2 regions of the Variovorax sp. RCC_210 genome follow, and region 2 is predicted to be linked to the other one. Evidence: predicted binding sites of a transcription regulator. Region 2 holds the regulator's gene; the other holds the start of a gene.
What was found. Region 2 encodes LexA, which represses DNA repair genes until DNA is damaged. Its sites were predicted from a motif close to ACTGTATNNNNATACAGT; they were not measured.

Region 1 (7,354 bases), on a different contig from region 2:
GGTCAGCGCCTTGTGGCGTTCGTACAGGCTCTGCGCCAGCGCCAGCGTGGTCTTGGCGCTGAAGCCGAAGCGGCCGTTGGCCTCGCGCTGCAGCGAGGTCAGGTCGAACAGCGCGGGCGAGGCCTGCGTGGTGGGCTTGCTTTCTTCGGTGACCGTGGCGGGCTTGCCGCGCGCGGCGTTGGCGATGGCCAGCGCGTCCTGTTCGTTCCACACGCGGTCGGCGCGCTGCTCGGGGTCGGGCTCGCCGTTGGCCTGCAGCGGGGCGTTGGCCTTCTTCCAGTCGGGGTTGAACCACTTGCCCGGGTACTCGCCGGCCTCGGCCGCGAAGCTGCCGTGCACTTCCCAGTAGTTGCGCGAGACGAACTTGCGGATCTGCTCCTCGCGCTCCACCACCACCGACAGCGTGGGCGTCTGCACGCGGCCCACGGTCGTGAGGAAGAAGCCGCCGTCGCGCGAATTGAAAGCCGTCATGGCGCGCGTGCCGTTGATGCCCACCAGCCAGTCGGCCTCGGAGCGCGAGCGCGCGGCGTCGGCCAGGCCCTGCATCTGCTTCTCGGTGCGCAGCGCGTCGAAGCCGTCGCGAATGGCCTGCGGCGTCATCGACTGCAGCCACAGCCGCTTGACCGGCTTGTTCAGCCCGGTCTTGCCGCCGGCGTACTGCTCGATCAGCCGAAAGATCAGCTCGCCCTCGCGGCCCGCGTCGCAGGCGTTGATGAGCTGGGTCACGTCCTTGCGCTTGGCCTGCTTGACCACCGCGTTCAGGCGCGTCTTGGTCTTGTCGACCGGCTTCAGGTCGAAGTGCGGCGGGATCACGGGGAGGTTGGCAAAGCTCCACTTGCCCCGCTTGACGTCGAACTCCTCGGGCGCCTGGATTTCGACCAGGTGACCGACGGCGCTGGTCACGACATAGCTGTCGTTCTCGAAATGCTCGTCATGTTTGTCGAATTTGCCGGCCACCGGCGTGAGGGCACGGACGATGTCCTGTGCCACCGACGGCTTTTCTGCGATTACCAACGTCTTTGTCATCTAAGGGCTCTCTATACTGTGCGGCTTCCCGCGTGCGCACGCGTACACGCGCATGTGTGCACATTCAAACTAACAGACTTCGGCGATGCCTTCCAAAACCCCCATTTCCGGCGGCCGCCGCATTCAGATGCGACGCTCCGATGTCCACGGCAACGGTGTCTTCGCCGTGCAGGACCTCGCCGAAGGCGAAACGCTGATCGAATACAAGGGCGAGGTCATCAACTGGAAGGAGGCGCTGCGCCGCCATCCGCACGACCCGGCCCAGCCCAACCACACCTTCTACTTTCACATCGATGACGGTCGTGTGATCGACGGCAACGTCAAGGGCAACGACGCACGCTGGATCAACCACTCGTGCGAACCGAATTGCGAAGCCGACGAAGTCGATGGGCGCGTTTATATCAAGGCGCTGCGCAATATCGCTGCAGGAGAAGAGCTCAACTACGACTACGGCCTGATCATCGACGAGCCGTATACGCCGAAGCTGCTGTCCGAGTTTCCTTGCTGGTGCGGCTCCGAAGAGTGCCGCGGCACGCTGCTGACGCCCAAGGACGACGAGGACGAAGAGAAGAAGAAAAAGAAGAAGGAAAAGAAGGCCGAAAGGAAAAAGGCTGAAAAGAAGGAAGCCAGGAAGGCGAAGGAAAAGGCTGAGAAAAAAGCCGAAAAGAAGTCTGAAAAGAAGACCGAGAAGAATGCGGAAAAGAAGTCCGCCAGGAAGGACAAGTCCGCCGAGGACTGACACCATGAGCAGCACCTCGGCCGCCTGGTTCGAAGACCGGATCGCCGCATCCGTCGCTCCGCTGCTGCCCGGCTTCACGGTCGAGGCCGTGGCCGAAATCGATTCCACCAACACCGAGCTCATGCGCCGCGCGCGCGCCGGCCGCGCCGAGCCGGTGCTGCTGGTGGCCGAGCGCCAGACCGCGGGCCGCGGCCGCCTTGGGCGCCCCTGGCAAAGCGCGCCGCGGCAGGAAGCCTCCGCCTCGCTCGTGTTCTCGCTCGGCCTGCCGCTGGCGCCGGCCGACTGGTCGGGCCTGTCGCTGGCCGTGGGCGTGGCCGTGGCCGAGAGCCTCGACCCCACCGGCGCGCACAAGGTCGGCCTCAAGTGGCCCAACGACGTGTGGGTCAACGACAGCAAGCTGGCCGGCATCCTCATCGAGACCGCGATGCCCTCCACCGGGCGTGCCGACGCGGCGCGCTACCTGGTGATCGGCATCGGCCTGAACATCGGCGCGCGCGACGCCGACGGCATGCGCACGCCGCCGGCATGGCTGCGCCAATGGCGCCCGGACGCCCATGCGCCCGACGTGCTGGCCGAGCTGGCCGAGCCGCTGGTTCGCGCCGTGCGCGAGTTCGAAGCCCGCGGCTTCGGCCCGTTCGCCGAACGCTTTGCCGCGCGCGACGTGCTGCGCGGGCGCGAGGTGGCGCTCAGCGACGGCACCGCCGGCCTGTGCGAAGGCGTGGCCTGGGGCGGCGAGCTGCAGGTGCGCACCGACGCCGGCCTGCAGCTCATCTCCAGCGACGAAGTGAGCGTGCGCCCTCGCGGCATGGCTTTCTAGTCGCCATGAAGCTGCGCGTGTCGCTCGTCGTGCTGCTGCTGGCCAACGCGGCCTACTTCCTGTGGGCGCGCGGCGACCTGGCCGGCTTCGGCCTGGCGCCCGCGGGCCTCAGCGAGCGCGAGCCGCAACGCATGGCGCGGCAGATCCACCCCGAGTGGCTGCAGCTGCGCAAGGACGCCAAGCCCGCCTCGACGGCGCCCTGACCCCGCGCGATCAGGTTGGCGCCTCGCCCTCGAAGCGCACCGTGAACAACGCCCCCGGTGGGTGCTTGCCCGGGTGCGCATCCTCCAGCTTCACCTGCGCGCGGTGCTGGTTCGCAATTTCCCGCACGATCGGCAACCCCAGCCCCGAGCCGTCGGCCTCGTTGCCGAGCACGCGGTAAAACGGCTCGAACACCAGCTCGCGGTCGGTCTCGGCAATGCCGGGGCCGTTGTCTTCCACCTGCAGCAGCTGCACGTGGCCGAAGGGGTCGGCCAGCACGCGCACCGTGATCAGGCCCGGCCGCTCGGGCGTCGAGGGCGTGTAGTTGATCGCGTTGTCGACCAGGTTGCGCACCAGCTCCTTCAGCAGCGTGGCGTTGCCGTCGAACACCACGCCCGGCGCGCCGGCTTCGGCACCGTCGTAGCCCAGGTCGATGCGCTTTTCGATGGCGCGCGGCACGGCCTCGCGCACCACCTCGATGGTGAGCCGCGCCAGGTCGCAGGGCTGGTGGTGCGCGTTGGCGCTGTTGCCTTCGGCGCGCGCCAGCGACAGCAGCTGGTTGACGGTGTGCGTGGCGCGCTTGCTGGCCCGGCCGATCTGCTTGAGCGACTGCTTCAGCTCGTCGGCATTGGCGCCCTCGCGCTGCGCCAGGTCGGCCTGCATGCGCAGGCCCGCCAACGGCGTCTTCAGCTGGTGCGCCGCGTCGGCCAGGAAGCGCTTCTGCGTGCCGATGGAGTCGTTGAGCTTGTCGAGCAGCTCGTTCACCGACGACACCAGCGGCACCACTTCCAGCGGCACCGACGATTCGTCGAGCGGGCTCAGGTCGCCCGGGCGCCGCTCGCGAATGCGCGCCTCCACCACCGACAGCGGCTTGATGCCGCGCACCAGCGCCAGCCAGATCAGCAGTACCGCCAGCGGCAGGATCGCGAACTGCGGCAGCAGCACGCCCTTGATGATCTCGGCCGCCAGCACCGACTGCTTCTCGCGCGTCTCGGCCAGCTGCAGCAGCGTGGGCGGCACGTCGTCGGTGCCGCTGGCGATCCACATCGAGGCCACGCGCACCGGCTGGCCGTGCACGTCGCTGTTGTGCAGGAACACCTGGTTGGGCGGCAGCGGCTCGTCGAGGTTGGGTTGCGGAATGTCGTGCTCGCCGCTCAGCAGCGTGCCGTGGCCGTCGAGCAGCTGGTAGTACACGCGGCCGGCGTCGTCGGCCCGCAGGATCTCGCGCGCCGACTGCGACAGCACGAACTGCGTGTGCCCCTCCTTCACCGTGACCAGCTCGGCCAGCGCCTTCACGTTGTGCTCCAGCGCGCGGTCGAAGGGCGCGTTGGCAATGCCCTGCGCCACCAGCCAGGTCACGCCGATGCTCACCGGCACCAGCAGCAAGAGCGGCGTGAGCATCCAGTCGAGGATCTCGCCGAACAGGGAGCGCTGGGCGCGCTGGAACAGCTTCACTTGGCTCGCCCCCGGGCTGCACGCACGTCGTGTCGTTTTGCCAGCCCCCTGCCGGGGGCGATGCCTGCGGCCCGGCGAAGCCGGTTGCGCGGCATTTCCCGCAGGTCAGGGTGCATCAGGGTTGGATCTTTTCGAGGCAATACCCCAGCCCGCGCACCGTCGCGATGCGCACCGGGCCCTTCTCGATCTTCTTGCGCAGGCGGTGGATGTACACCTCGATGGCGTTCAGGCTCACCTCCTCGCCCCACTCGCACAGGCGGTCCACCAGCTGGTCCTTGCTCACCAGCCGCCCGGCGCGCTGCAGCAGCACCTCGAGCAGGCCCAGTTCGCGCGCCGACAGCTCGACCATCTTGCCGTCGATGGTGGCCACGCGCCCGCCCTGGTCGTACACCAGCGGGCCGTGGCGGATGGTGTTGCTGGTGGTGCCCATGCCGCGCCGCGTGAGGGCGCGCACGCGCGCTTCCAGCTCTTGCAGGCTGAAGGGCTTGGCCATGTAGTCGTCGGCGCCGTGGTCCAGGCCCTTCACGCGCTCTTCCACGCTGTCGGCCGCCGTGAGCACCAGCACCGGCAGCTGCGAGCCGCGCGCGCGCAGGCGCTTCAGGATCTCGATGCCGTGCAGGCTGGGCAGCCCGAGGTCGAGGATCAGCAGGTCGAACTCGTCGTGGGTCATGAGCGCGGTGTCGGCCTGCGAGCCATTGGCCACATGGTCGACCGCCGCGCCCGAGGTGCGCAGGCTGCGCAGCAGGGCATCGGCCAGCACCTGGTCGTCTTCGGCAATCAGAATCCGCATGCGCCACCTCCGGCCTGTGTGGGTGCGCGGCGCCACGCCAGCACCGTTCACATTTGTCTCTTCGCCGGAGTCTAGCCCGCTGTATAGGCTTCCAGACCGATGGTTACCACGGTGGCGATGTCGTTGCCCACGCTGCTCCTGAACTCGCTTTCCGCCTGCGTCACCGCGCTGCGGAAGGCGTCCAGCCAGGCCAGCCCGTCGGCGGTGAAGAGCACGCGCCGCGCCCGCGCGTCCAGCGGGTCGGGCCCGCGCGTGACCAGGCCCCAGGCCTCGCACTGGTCCACCAGCGCGCCCATCGCCTGCTTGGTCATGCCGGCGCGCTCGGCCAGTTCGGTCAGGCGCGAGCCCTCGCGCGCCAGGTGCCGTGTGATGTGGATGTGCGCCGCGCTCACCTGCGCGCGCGCCGCCAGGTTCGACAGCGCCAGCGGCACGTCGACGTCGTGCGCCATCAGCTCCAGCACGCGCTCGTCGAAGCGGCGCATGGCGTGGCCCAGCAGGCGGCCCAGGTGGGTCTGGCGCCAGGCGTCGGGGTCGGCAGTAAAGGCGGAAATGGAGGCTTCGGACATGGCGCTAAATGGTAAAGCAAACTGACCAAAAAATGGGTTTACTCCAACCAACGAGCCCCTACACTACTGTTCAAGCATCCAGCCTGTGGTTAAAAGCAGATCGGATGAAACCTCACACAAACCGTTGATATTCAAGGAGTTTTCCACATGGACGCAGTTGTCAAGGGCGCAAGCATCTCGGTCGCCAACAGTGAAAAAGCCAAGGCCCTGCAGGCCGCGCTGGCCCAGATCGAAAAGCAGTTCGGCAAGGGCACCATCATGCGGCTCGGCGAAGGCGAAGCGCTCGAGGACATCCAGGTGGTCTCCACCGGCTCGCTGGGCCTGGACATCGCGCTGGGCGTCGGCGGCCTGCCGCGCGGCCGCGTGATCGAAATCTACGGCCCTGAATCGTCGGGCAAGACCACGCTCACGCTGCAGGTCATCGCCGCCATGCAGAAGCAGGCCGGCACCTGCGCCTTCGTCGACGCCGAGCACGCGCTCGACGTGCAATACGCCCAGAAGCTCGGCGTGAACCTGTCCGACCTGCTGATCAGCCAGCCCGACACCGGCGAGCAGGCGCTCGAAATCGTCGACTCGCTGGTGCGCTCGGGCGCCGTCGACCTGATCGTCATCGACTCGGTCGCCGCGCTCACGCCCAAGGCCGAAATCGAAGGCGAAATGGGCGACTCGCTGCCCGGCCTGCAGGCCCGCCTGATGAGCCAGGCGCTGCGCAAGCTCACCGCCACCATCAAGAAGACCAACTGCATGGTCATCTTCATCAATCAGATCCGCATGAAGATCGGCGTGATGTTCGGCTCGCCCGAAACCACCACCGGCGGCAACGCGCTGAAGTTCTACGCCTCGGTGCGCCTGGACATTCGCCGCATCGGCACCATCAAGAAGGGCGACGAGGCCATCGGCAACGAAACCAAGGTGAAGGTGGTGAAGAACAAGGTCAGCCCCCCGTTCAAGACGGCGGAGTTCGACATCCTGTTCGGCGAGGGCATCAGCCGCGAAGGCGAGGTGATCGACATGGGCGTGACCGCCAAGATCGTCGACAAGTCGGGTGCCTGGTACGCCTACAACGGCGAGAAGATCGGCCAGGGCCGCGACAACGCCCGTGAGTTCCTGCGCGAGAACCCCGAGCTGTCGCGCGAGATCGAGAACAAGGTGCGCGAGTCGCTGGGCATTCCGCTGCTGGCCGCCGACGCCGGCGCCACGCCCGAGAAGCCGCAGAAGGCGGCCAAGGCGGACAAGGCCGAGAAGGCAGACAAGGGTGAATAAGGGCGAATAAGGCCGAACAAGCCCCAGGCGCGGCGCCGCGGTTGCACGCGGGCCGCGCGAGCAACCCCCCGCATGGCATTCAACGCCCCGTCCCTCAAAGGCCGCGCCCTGCGCCTGCTGAGCCAGCGCGAGCATTCGCGCCTGGAGCTCGAACGCAAGCTCGCCCGGCACGAAGAAGAGCCCGGCACGCTGGCCAAGGCGCTCGACGAGCTGGCGGCCAAGGACTTCATCAGCGAGCCGCGCGTGGTGGCCTCGGTGCTCAACCAGCGCGCGGCCCGTTCGGGCGCGCTGCGGGTGAAGCAGGAGCTTCAGGCCAAGGGTATCGCGCCCGAAGCCATCGCCGAGGCGGTGGCCGGCCTGCAGGAGACGGAGGTCGAGCGCGCCACCGCCCTGTGGCGCCGCCGTTTCGAGGCACCGCCCGCCGACGCCAAGGAGCGGGCGAAGCAGATGCGATTCCTGATGGCGCGCGGGTTCTCCGGCGCTGTCGTGTCCAAGGT
Region 2 (7,354 bases):
CGGCAATGGCTGGCGGCTGCCTGCCGGGCCGTTGCGCGAAGCCTGGCCGCGCAAGGTCGACCTGGTGCTGCACAGCGGCGCGCGGCCAGCCTTTGCCGGCGGGTCCACCGCGACGCGGCGACTGGCGAACGAGGCGCTGGTACACGACGGCTCGCGCGTGCCGTTGGATTCACTCGTCGGGCGCCCGGTGATTGCCTTGGCGGCCATTGCGCGGCCCGAGGCTTTCTTCGACATGCTGCGCGCACGCGGCCTGACGCTCGCCGAGACCATCGCCTTGCCCGATCACCACGACTTCGACGGTTGGCAACGCCCGGACGCACCCGGCCACACGCTCGTCTGCACCGAAAAGGACGCCGTCAAACTCTGGCGCCGGGCGCCCGACGCGCTGGCCGTGCCGCTGGAGTTCGCGCCCTCCCCTGAATTCTTCAACGCGCTCGACGCAAAGCTATCATCGCCCGATGGATACCAAGCTGCTTGAACTGCTCGTCTGCCCCGTCACCAAAGGTCCGCTGACCTGGAACCCCGAGAAGCAGGAGCTCTGCTCGCGCAGCGCGCGCCTTGCCTACCCGGTGCGCGACGGCATTCCGGTGCTGCTCGAGAACGAGGCGCGCACGCTGTCCGACGAAGAGCTCGGCCTGTGAGCTTCACCGTTCTGGTGCCGGCGCGCCTGGCGTCGACACGGCTTCCCAACAAACCCCTGGCCGATATCGCCGGCCTGCCCATGGTGGTGCGCGTGGCGCAGCGCGCGGCCGAATCGGGCGCCGCGCGCGTGGTGGTCGCCGGCGACGACGCCTCGATCATCGAGGCCTGCAAGGCGCACGGCATCGAAGCCGTCCTCACCCGCCAGGACCACCCCAGCGGCACCGACCGGCTGGCCGAAGCCTGCGAGCAACTGGGCCTCGACGGCGACGACATCGTGGTGAATGTGCAAGGCGACGAACCGCTGATCGACCCTGCGTTGATCGACGCGGTCGCGTCCACGCTGGCCTCGCACAGCGAAGCGGCCATGAGCACCGCGGCGCACGAGATCGATTCGATCGCAGACTTCATGAACCCGAACGTGGTGAAGGCCGTGCTCGACGCACAAGGCAACGCCATGTACTTCAGCCGCGCGCCCATTCCGTGGTGGCGCGACGGCTCGACACACGGCGATGCGCCCGCCGTGCTGCCCACGCCGGCGCCGCTGCGTCACATCGGCATCTACGGCTATCGCGCGGGCTTCGTGCGCAAGTTTCCGTTGCTGCCGGCGGCGCCCGTCGAGGGCACCGAGGCGCTGGAACAGCTGCGCGCGCTGTGGCACGGGCACCGGATCGCGGTGCATGTGAGCCATGTCGCGCCCGGCCCGGGCATCGACACGCCGGAAGACCTCGCGCGCGTGCGCGCCGTCTTTGCCGCTCGGCCCAGCGCCTGAGAAAGCCGCCCGGCCTGCGGGAAGTGCGGAGATTTTCTCGAGGGCACGCATGCTATCCTCGAAGCAATTCCGCCTGGCCCAGCCATGAGGCCGACGCTGGGTGCGACACAAAATCTAAGAACCGTCCGAGGACACCATGAGACTAATTTTGCTGGGCGCGCCCGGGGCGGGCAAAGGCACGCAAGCGGCCTTCATTTGCCAGAAATACAGCATTCCGCAAATCTCGACCGGCGACATGCTGCGCGCCGCGGTCAAGGCTGGCACCCCCCTGGGACTGCAGGCCAAGGCTGTCATGGATGCGGGCGCACTGGTCAGCGACGACCTGATCATCAACCTGGTGAAGGAACGCATCGCGCAGGCCGACTGCGCCAGCGGCTTCCTGTTCGACGGCTTCCCGCGCACCATTCCGCAGGCGGACGCCATGAAGGCGGCGGGCGTCAAGCTCGACTACGTGCTCGAGATCGATGTGCCCTTCGGCGACATCATCGAACGCATGAGCGGCCGCCGCTCGCACCCGGCTTCGGGTCGCACCTATCACGTCAAGTTCAACCCGCCCAAGGTGGAAGGCAAGGACGACGTGACCGGTGAAGAACTGATCCAGCGCGAAGACGACAAGGAAGAAACCGTGCGCAAGCGCCTGGACGTGTACAGCCAGCAGACGCGTCCGCTGGTGGACTACTACTCGGCCTGGGCCAACACCGACCCGGCCGCCGCGCCGAAATACCGCGCCATCAAGGGCGTGGGCACGGTCGACGAAATCACGCAGCGTGCGCTGGCCGCACTTAGCAGCTGATCTCGCAGCCGCCCTCTCGCAGGGCGGCTTTTTTACGTTACCCGAGCAGTTCCAGCATCAGCGCGATGCGCGCCTTCACGGGCGTCAGCGCGCCCGCATCGCGGAACTGGTCGCCTGCCTTCGGCAGGATGCGCCCGTTCACGCAACGCGTCGCACGAACGATGGCAATTCCGTCGGACTGCGCCTTCAGCGCCGCTTCTTCGAGCGCGTGATGCAGCGTGCCGTTGCCGGTGGCGGCCAACACCAGCCCTCGCAGCGGATCGACGCCCTTCGCCTGTACCTGCACCAGCGCCTCGACCACGGCCCCGCTCGCACCGGCGTGGCTCATCACGATTTCCACGCGCGGCCATTGCACGACAGCGGCGTCGAAGATCTTCGACAACTGCGATGCAGCAGCCTCGGGCCACGCGCGAACCAACCGCACCTCGCCCTCTTCCACGTAGCCCAGCGGCCCGGCATCGCCTGACGCGAACGCATCGAGCCGGTAGGTGTGCGTCTTCTGGATGTCCAGGCCGCCGTGGATCGTTCCGGCGCACACAGCCATCACGCCCCGCGCACCCGGCGTGGATGCGACGCTGATCGCATCGCGCACGTTCTGAGGCCCGTCGGGCGCCAGCGCCGTCGCGGGCCGCATCGCGCAGGTGAGGACCACCGGCTTGCTTGCGACGAGCACCGAGTGCAGGAAGAACGCGGTCTCCTCCAGGGTGTCCGTGCCGTGCGTGATGACGATGCCCGCCACGTCAGCCTGCGCCAGCCAATGCGCGCAACGCTGCGCCAGCTTCTGCCAGACGCTGAAGGACATGTCCTTGCTGTCGAGCTGCGCCACCTGCTCCGCCACCAATGCCACGCCCGTAGGCGCATCGATGCCGCCAAGCAGGTCTGCAACACCCACTTGCCCCGCCGTGTAGCCGATGTTGTCGCCGCTGCTGGCGGCCTTGCCGGCGATGGTGCCGCCGGTGCCCAGGACCACCACGCGACGCACTTCAGGCGAAAGGGAATTGACCATCACTTGTCAACTTTAAAAAACTGGTTAAAAATACAGGTACTGGATATCTAGCCAGTGCCGCAAGGAACCACATATGCAGTTCGCAGTGAAGCTTACAGCCCGCCAGCAGCAGATCCTGGACTTGATCCAGAGCGCCATCGCACGCACCGGTGCGCCACCCACGCGTGCCGAAATTGCCAACGAGCTCGGGTTCAAGTCGGCCAACGCCGCCGAAGAACACCTGCAGGCCCTGGCGCGCAAGGGCGTCATCGAGCTTGTCAGCGGCACCTCGCGCGGCATTCGCCTGAAGGGCGACGCCCTGCGCTCGCTGAACGAAACACGCCATCGCGAAGGCAGCCAGTTCTCGCTTTCGCTGCCCGGCATGGCCCAGCTGGCGCTGCCGCTCATCGGCCGCGTCGCAGCCGGCTCTCCCATCCTCGCGCAAGAGCATGTCGACCAGACCTACTACGTCGAGAACACCTTGTTCCAGCGCCAGCCCGACTACCTGCTGAAGGTGCGCGGCATGTCGATGCGCGACGCCGGCATCATGGACGGCGACCTGCTCGCCGTGCAGGCCACCAAGGAAGCGCGCAACGGCCAGATCGTGGTGGCGCGGCTGGGCGAAGAAGTGACCGTGAAGCGCCTGAAGCGCAACAAGCAGGTCATCGAGCTGCACGCCGAGAACCCCGACTACCCGACCATCATCGTGCAGCCAGGCGAGCCTTTCGAAATCGAAGGCCTCGCTGTCGGGCTCATTCGCAACACCATGCTGATGTAGGCCTTACGGCCTGCTGCCAGCAGCACCTCATCCGGCCGCGACAGGTGGCGGGCGTATGGCGAAGAGTCGCCATCACCCTGTCGCAGCCGATTCAAGAAATCCTGCCTGTGTTCAACCTCATACTTTTTTGGAGTTCACATGGGAATCGCCCTCCTCGCCATCGCTGATTTCTGGATGCCGCTGCAATCGCTGGCCAACAGACTGATCCCGGCACGCCGGCCCCACGCCAGGGACCATCTCGACCACAACGATAGCTCCGCCGGCTTGCGCTACGTGGCGGTGCGCCCTGCCTGCGCCTCCCGCAACGGCGCCGGCATGACCACGCCTGCGGTGGCCACCGCCCCTGCGCGTCCGCTGCGCGTGGTTCGAGTGGTCGACGGCAAAGGGCAGCAACGCAATGACCGTGTCGTGATCTCCGGCCGCATGGCCGACGTGTGCGCCGAACTCGACCGGCTGGCCGCGCTCGAGACCGCGGAAACCCTGGCCACGGCCCACCGCTCGACGCGCCTGCACTGAGCTGGCACCGAGCCAGCACTCGGCCCGACATTGGGGCGGCACTAAGCCCCGAATCTGCGGCGCAAGCACCTGCGAAGGCGCCCGGCAAGCCGCTTGGCAAGCCGTGCGGGCCGGGTATCCAAACGTTCACAGGTGCGTCGTGCCGATGCTGCGAGGCACAATGGCACGCCATGAACATTGTGATCCTCGACGACTACCAGGACGCGGTGCGCAAGTTGCGCTGCGCAGCCAAGCTGGACGCGTACGCGGCCAAGGTCTATACCAACACGGTGAAGGGCATCGGGCAGCTGTCGGTTCGCCTGAAAGACGCCGACGTGATCGTGCTGATTCGCGAGCGCTCCCAGATCTCGCGCCAGCTCATCGAAAAGCTGCCCAAGCTCAAGCTCATTTCTCAGACCGGACGCATCGCCGGTCACATCGATGTCGCGGCCTGTACCGAACGCGGCGTGGCCGTGGCAGAGGGCTCCGGCTCGCCGCAGGCCCCGGCTGAACTCACGTGGGCGCTCATCATGGCCGCCATGCGCCGGCTGCCGCAGTACATCAGCAACCTGAAGCACGGAGCCTGGCAGCAGTCGGGGCTCAAGTCGGCGTCGATGCCGCCCAACTTCGGGCTCGGCTCGGTGCTCAAGGGCAAGACGCTGTGCATCTGGGGCTACGGTCGCATCGGCCAGTTGGTGGCGCGCTACGGGCAGGCCTTCGGCATGCAGGTCGTCATCTGGGGCCGCGAAGCCAGCTGCGCCAAGGCGCGCTCCGACGGCTTCCAGGTGGCGCAGAACCGGCACGAGTTCTTCGCCGCCGCCGACGTGCTGTCGGTGCACCTGCGGCTCAACGATGAAACCAACGGCCTCATCACGCTGGAAGACCTCTCGCGCATGAAGCCGACGGCGCTGTTCGTCAACACGTCGCGCGCCGAACTGGTCGAGGCCGATGCCCTGCTCGCCGCGCTCAACCGCGGCCGCCCCGGCCTCGCCGCCATCGACGTGTTCGAGAGCGAGCCGCCGCTGCAGGGCCACGCGCTGCTGCGCCTGGAGAACTGCATCTGCACGCCGCACATCGGTTACGTCGAGCAGGAAAGCTACGAGAGCTACTTCGGCCAGGCGTTCGACAACGTCGTGAGCTACATCAACGGCAACCCCACGAACATCGTGAACCCGGGCGCGCTGCAGGTCCGCCGTTGAGCCCGGCCGCGCCGCGGCGCGCGTCGCAACGCGCGCTCTGGGCGCTGCTCGTGGGCAATTTCGTGATCGGCACCGGGGTGATGGTGGTGCCGGGCACGCTCAATGAAATCAGCAGTTCGCTGTCCGTCAGCGTTGCCACGGCGGGCCAGTTGATCACGGCCGCCGCGGCGGTGATGTGCGTCGGCGCGCCGCTGCTGGCCGCGGCGGTCGCAGGCTGGGACCGCCGCCGCTTGCTCGCGCTCACCATGCTCTGGTACGCCGCCGGCCACATGCTCGCCGCACTGATGCCGAGCTTTGGCGCCCTGCTCCCGGTTCGCATGCTCACGGTCATCGCGCCGGCCATCTTCACGCCGCAAGCGGCCGCCTGTGCCGGCCTGCTGGTGCCGCCCGAGCAGCGCGGGCGCGCCGTGACCTTCGTTTTTCTCGGCTGGTCGATCGCATCGGTGCTGGGCCTGCCCATTGGCGCGCTCATCGGCGGGCACCTGGGCTGGCGCGTGGCGTTCATGGTGATCGCGGCGCTCAGTGTCGCGAGCGCGACATCGATCTGGCTCACCCTGCCGAACGCCATTCGCCCCGCCGTGCTGAGCGCCGCCGCCTGGTCGCGCGTGCTGCGCAGCCCGGTGCTCATGGGCATCGTCTGCGTCACCGCGCTGCAGGGCACGGGGCAGTTCGTGCTGTCGAGTTATTTCGGGCCGATCCTCAAGCAGAACTACGGCGCGGACGCGACCTCGCTGAGTGTGGTGTGGGCGCTGTTCGGTGCATTCGGCCTGATCGGCAACATGGTGGTCAGCCGCTACATCGACCGGGTGGGCGCCGGGCGCATGGTGCTGGCGACGACCGCCTTGATCACGCTGAGCCTGCTGCTGTGGCCGCTGGCCGCCTCGCTCGCCTGGCTGGCCGTGGTGCTGGTGCCCTGGGGGCTGGGCTGCTTCGCGACCAACTCGGCCCAGCAGGCCCGCCTCGTGGGCCTGGCGCCGGCGCTGGCGCCCGGCTCGGTGGCGCTGAACAGCTCGGGCATCTACACAGGGCAAGCGGTGGGCGCGGCGCTGGGCGGCTGGCTGCTGGCCAACGACGCGGACGCATGGATGAGCTGGGTCGGCTTCGGCGTGCTGCTGGTCGCCATGGTGCTGAGCGTGGCCATCGACCGCAGCGGCCGCACGGCCTGAAACTGCCGAACCGCTAACCGCGCGGGGCCCCGGAACAGTGTCCCCGCCAGCGCCTCCTCGTAACACCCGTCACGCCCCTTGCGCGCGGGGCTGCAAAATCGGGGCTTCGCCAGCCACATCGCGGCACCCGCACCGGTGCCCCGTGCGGCGGCCCCGGATACCACTCAACCATTGAAACCCTCCAGCAAATGACAGTGAACTACACCCGAATCGGCGTCGTCGGCGCCGGCGCCATGGGTCGCGGCATCGCGCAGATTGCCGCCCAGGCAGGCAGCGAAGTGCTGCTGCTCGACAGCTTCGCCGGTGCCGCCGAACGCGGGCGCGAAGCCCTCGCCGCCCAATGGAACAAGCTGCACGAGAAGAACAAGATCGACGCCGCCACGCGCGACGCGTACATCGCCCGCGTGAAGGCCGTCGACTCGGCCCAGGCGCTGGCCGGTTGCGACCTGGTGGTCGAGGCCGTCATCGAAGACCTCGAGGTCAAGCGCACGCTGTTCCGCGAGCTCGAAGGCATCGTGGGCGACACG

Region 1: the regulator LexA is predicted to act here: its motif matches at 5,660-5,677, upstream of recA (recombinase RecA).

The regions. Positions count from the first base shown of each region.
Region 1 is NZ_JBFUPJ010000002.1:536,265-543,618, reverse strand. It holds gene AB6807_RS10580 (DNA topoisomerase III) at 1-1,026, opposite strand, end outside; gene AB6807_RS10575 (SET domain-containing protein) at 1,112-1,765, shown strand; gene AB6807_RS10570 (biotin--[acetyl-CoA-carboxylase] ligase) at 1,770-2,582, shown strand; gene AB6807_RS10565 (sporulation protein) at 2,588-2,785, shown strand; gene AB6807_RS10560 (sensor histidine kinase) at 2,796-4,238, opposite strand; gene AB6807_RS10555 (response regulator transcription factor) at 4,354-5,028, opposite strand; gene AB6807_RS10550 (MarR family winged helix-turn-helix transcriptional regulator) at 5,100-5,594, opposite strand; gene recA (recombinase RecA) at 5,742-6,857, shown strand; gene recX (recombination regulator RecX) at 6,930-7,354, shown strand, end outside.
Region 2 is NZ_JBFUPJ010000001.1:888,128-895,481, reverse strand. It holds gene lpxK (tetraacyldisaccharide 4'-kinase) at 1-478, shown strand, start outside; gene AB6807_RS04395 (Trm112 family protein) at 459-641, shown strand; gene kdsB (3-deoxy-manno-octulosonate cytidylyltransferase) at 638-1,411, shown strand; gene adk (adenylate kinase) at 1,548-2,204, shown strand; gene AB6807_RS04380 (asparaginase) at 2,242-3,210, opposite strand; gene lexA (transcriptional repressor LexA) at 3,284-3,967, shown strand; gene AB6807_RS04370 (hypothetical protein) at 4,106-4,483, shown strand; gene AB6807_RS04365 (D-2-hydroxyacid dehydrogenase family protein) at 4,654-5,661, shown strand; gene AB6807_RS04360 (MFS transporter) at 5,658-6,827, shown strand; gene AB6807_RS04355 (3-hydroxyacyl-CoA dehydrogenase) at 7,016-7,354, shown strand, end outside.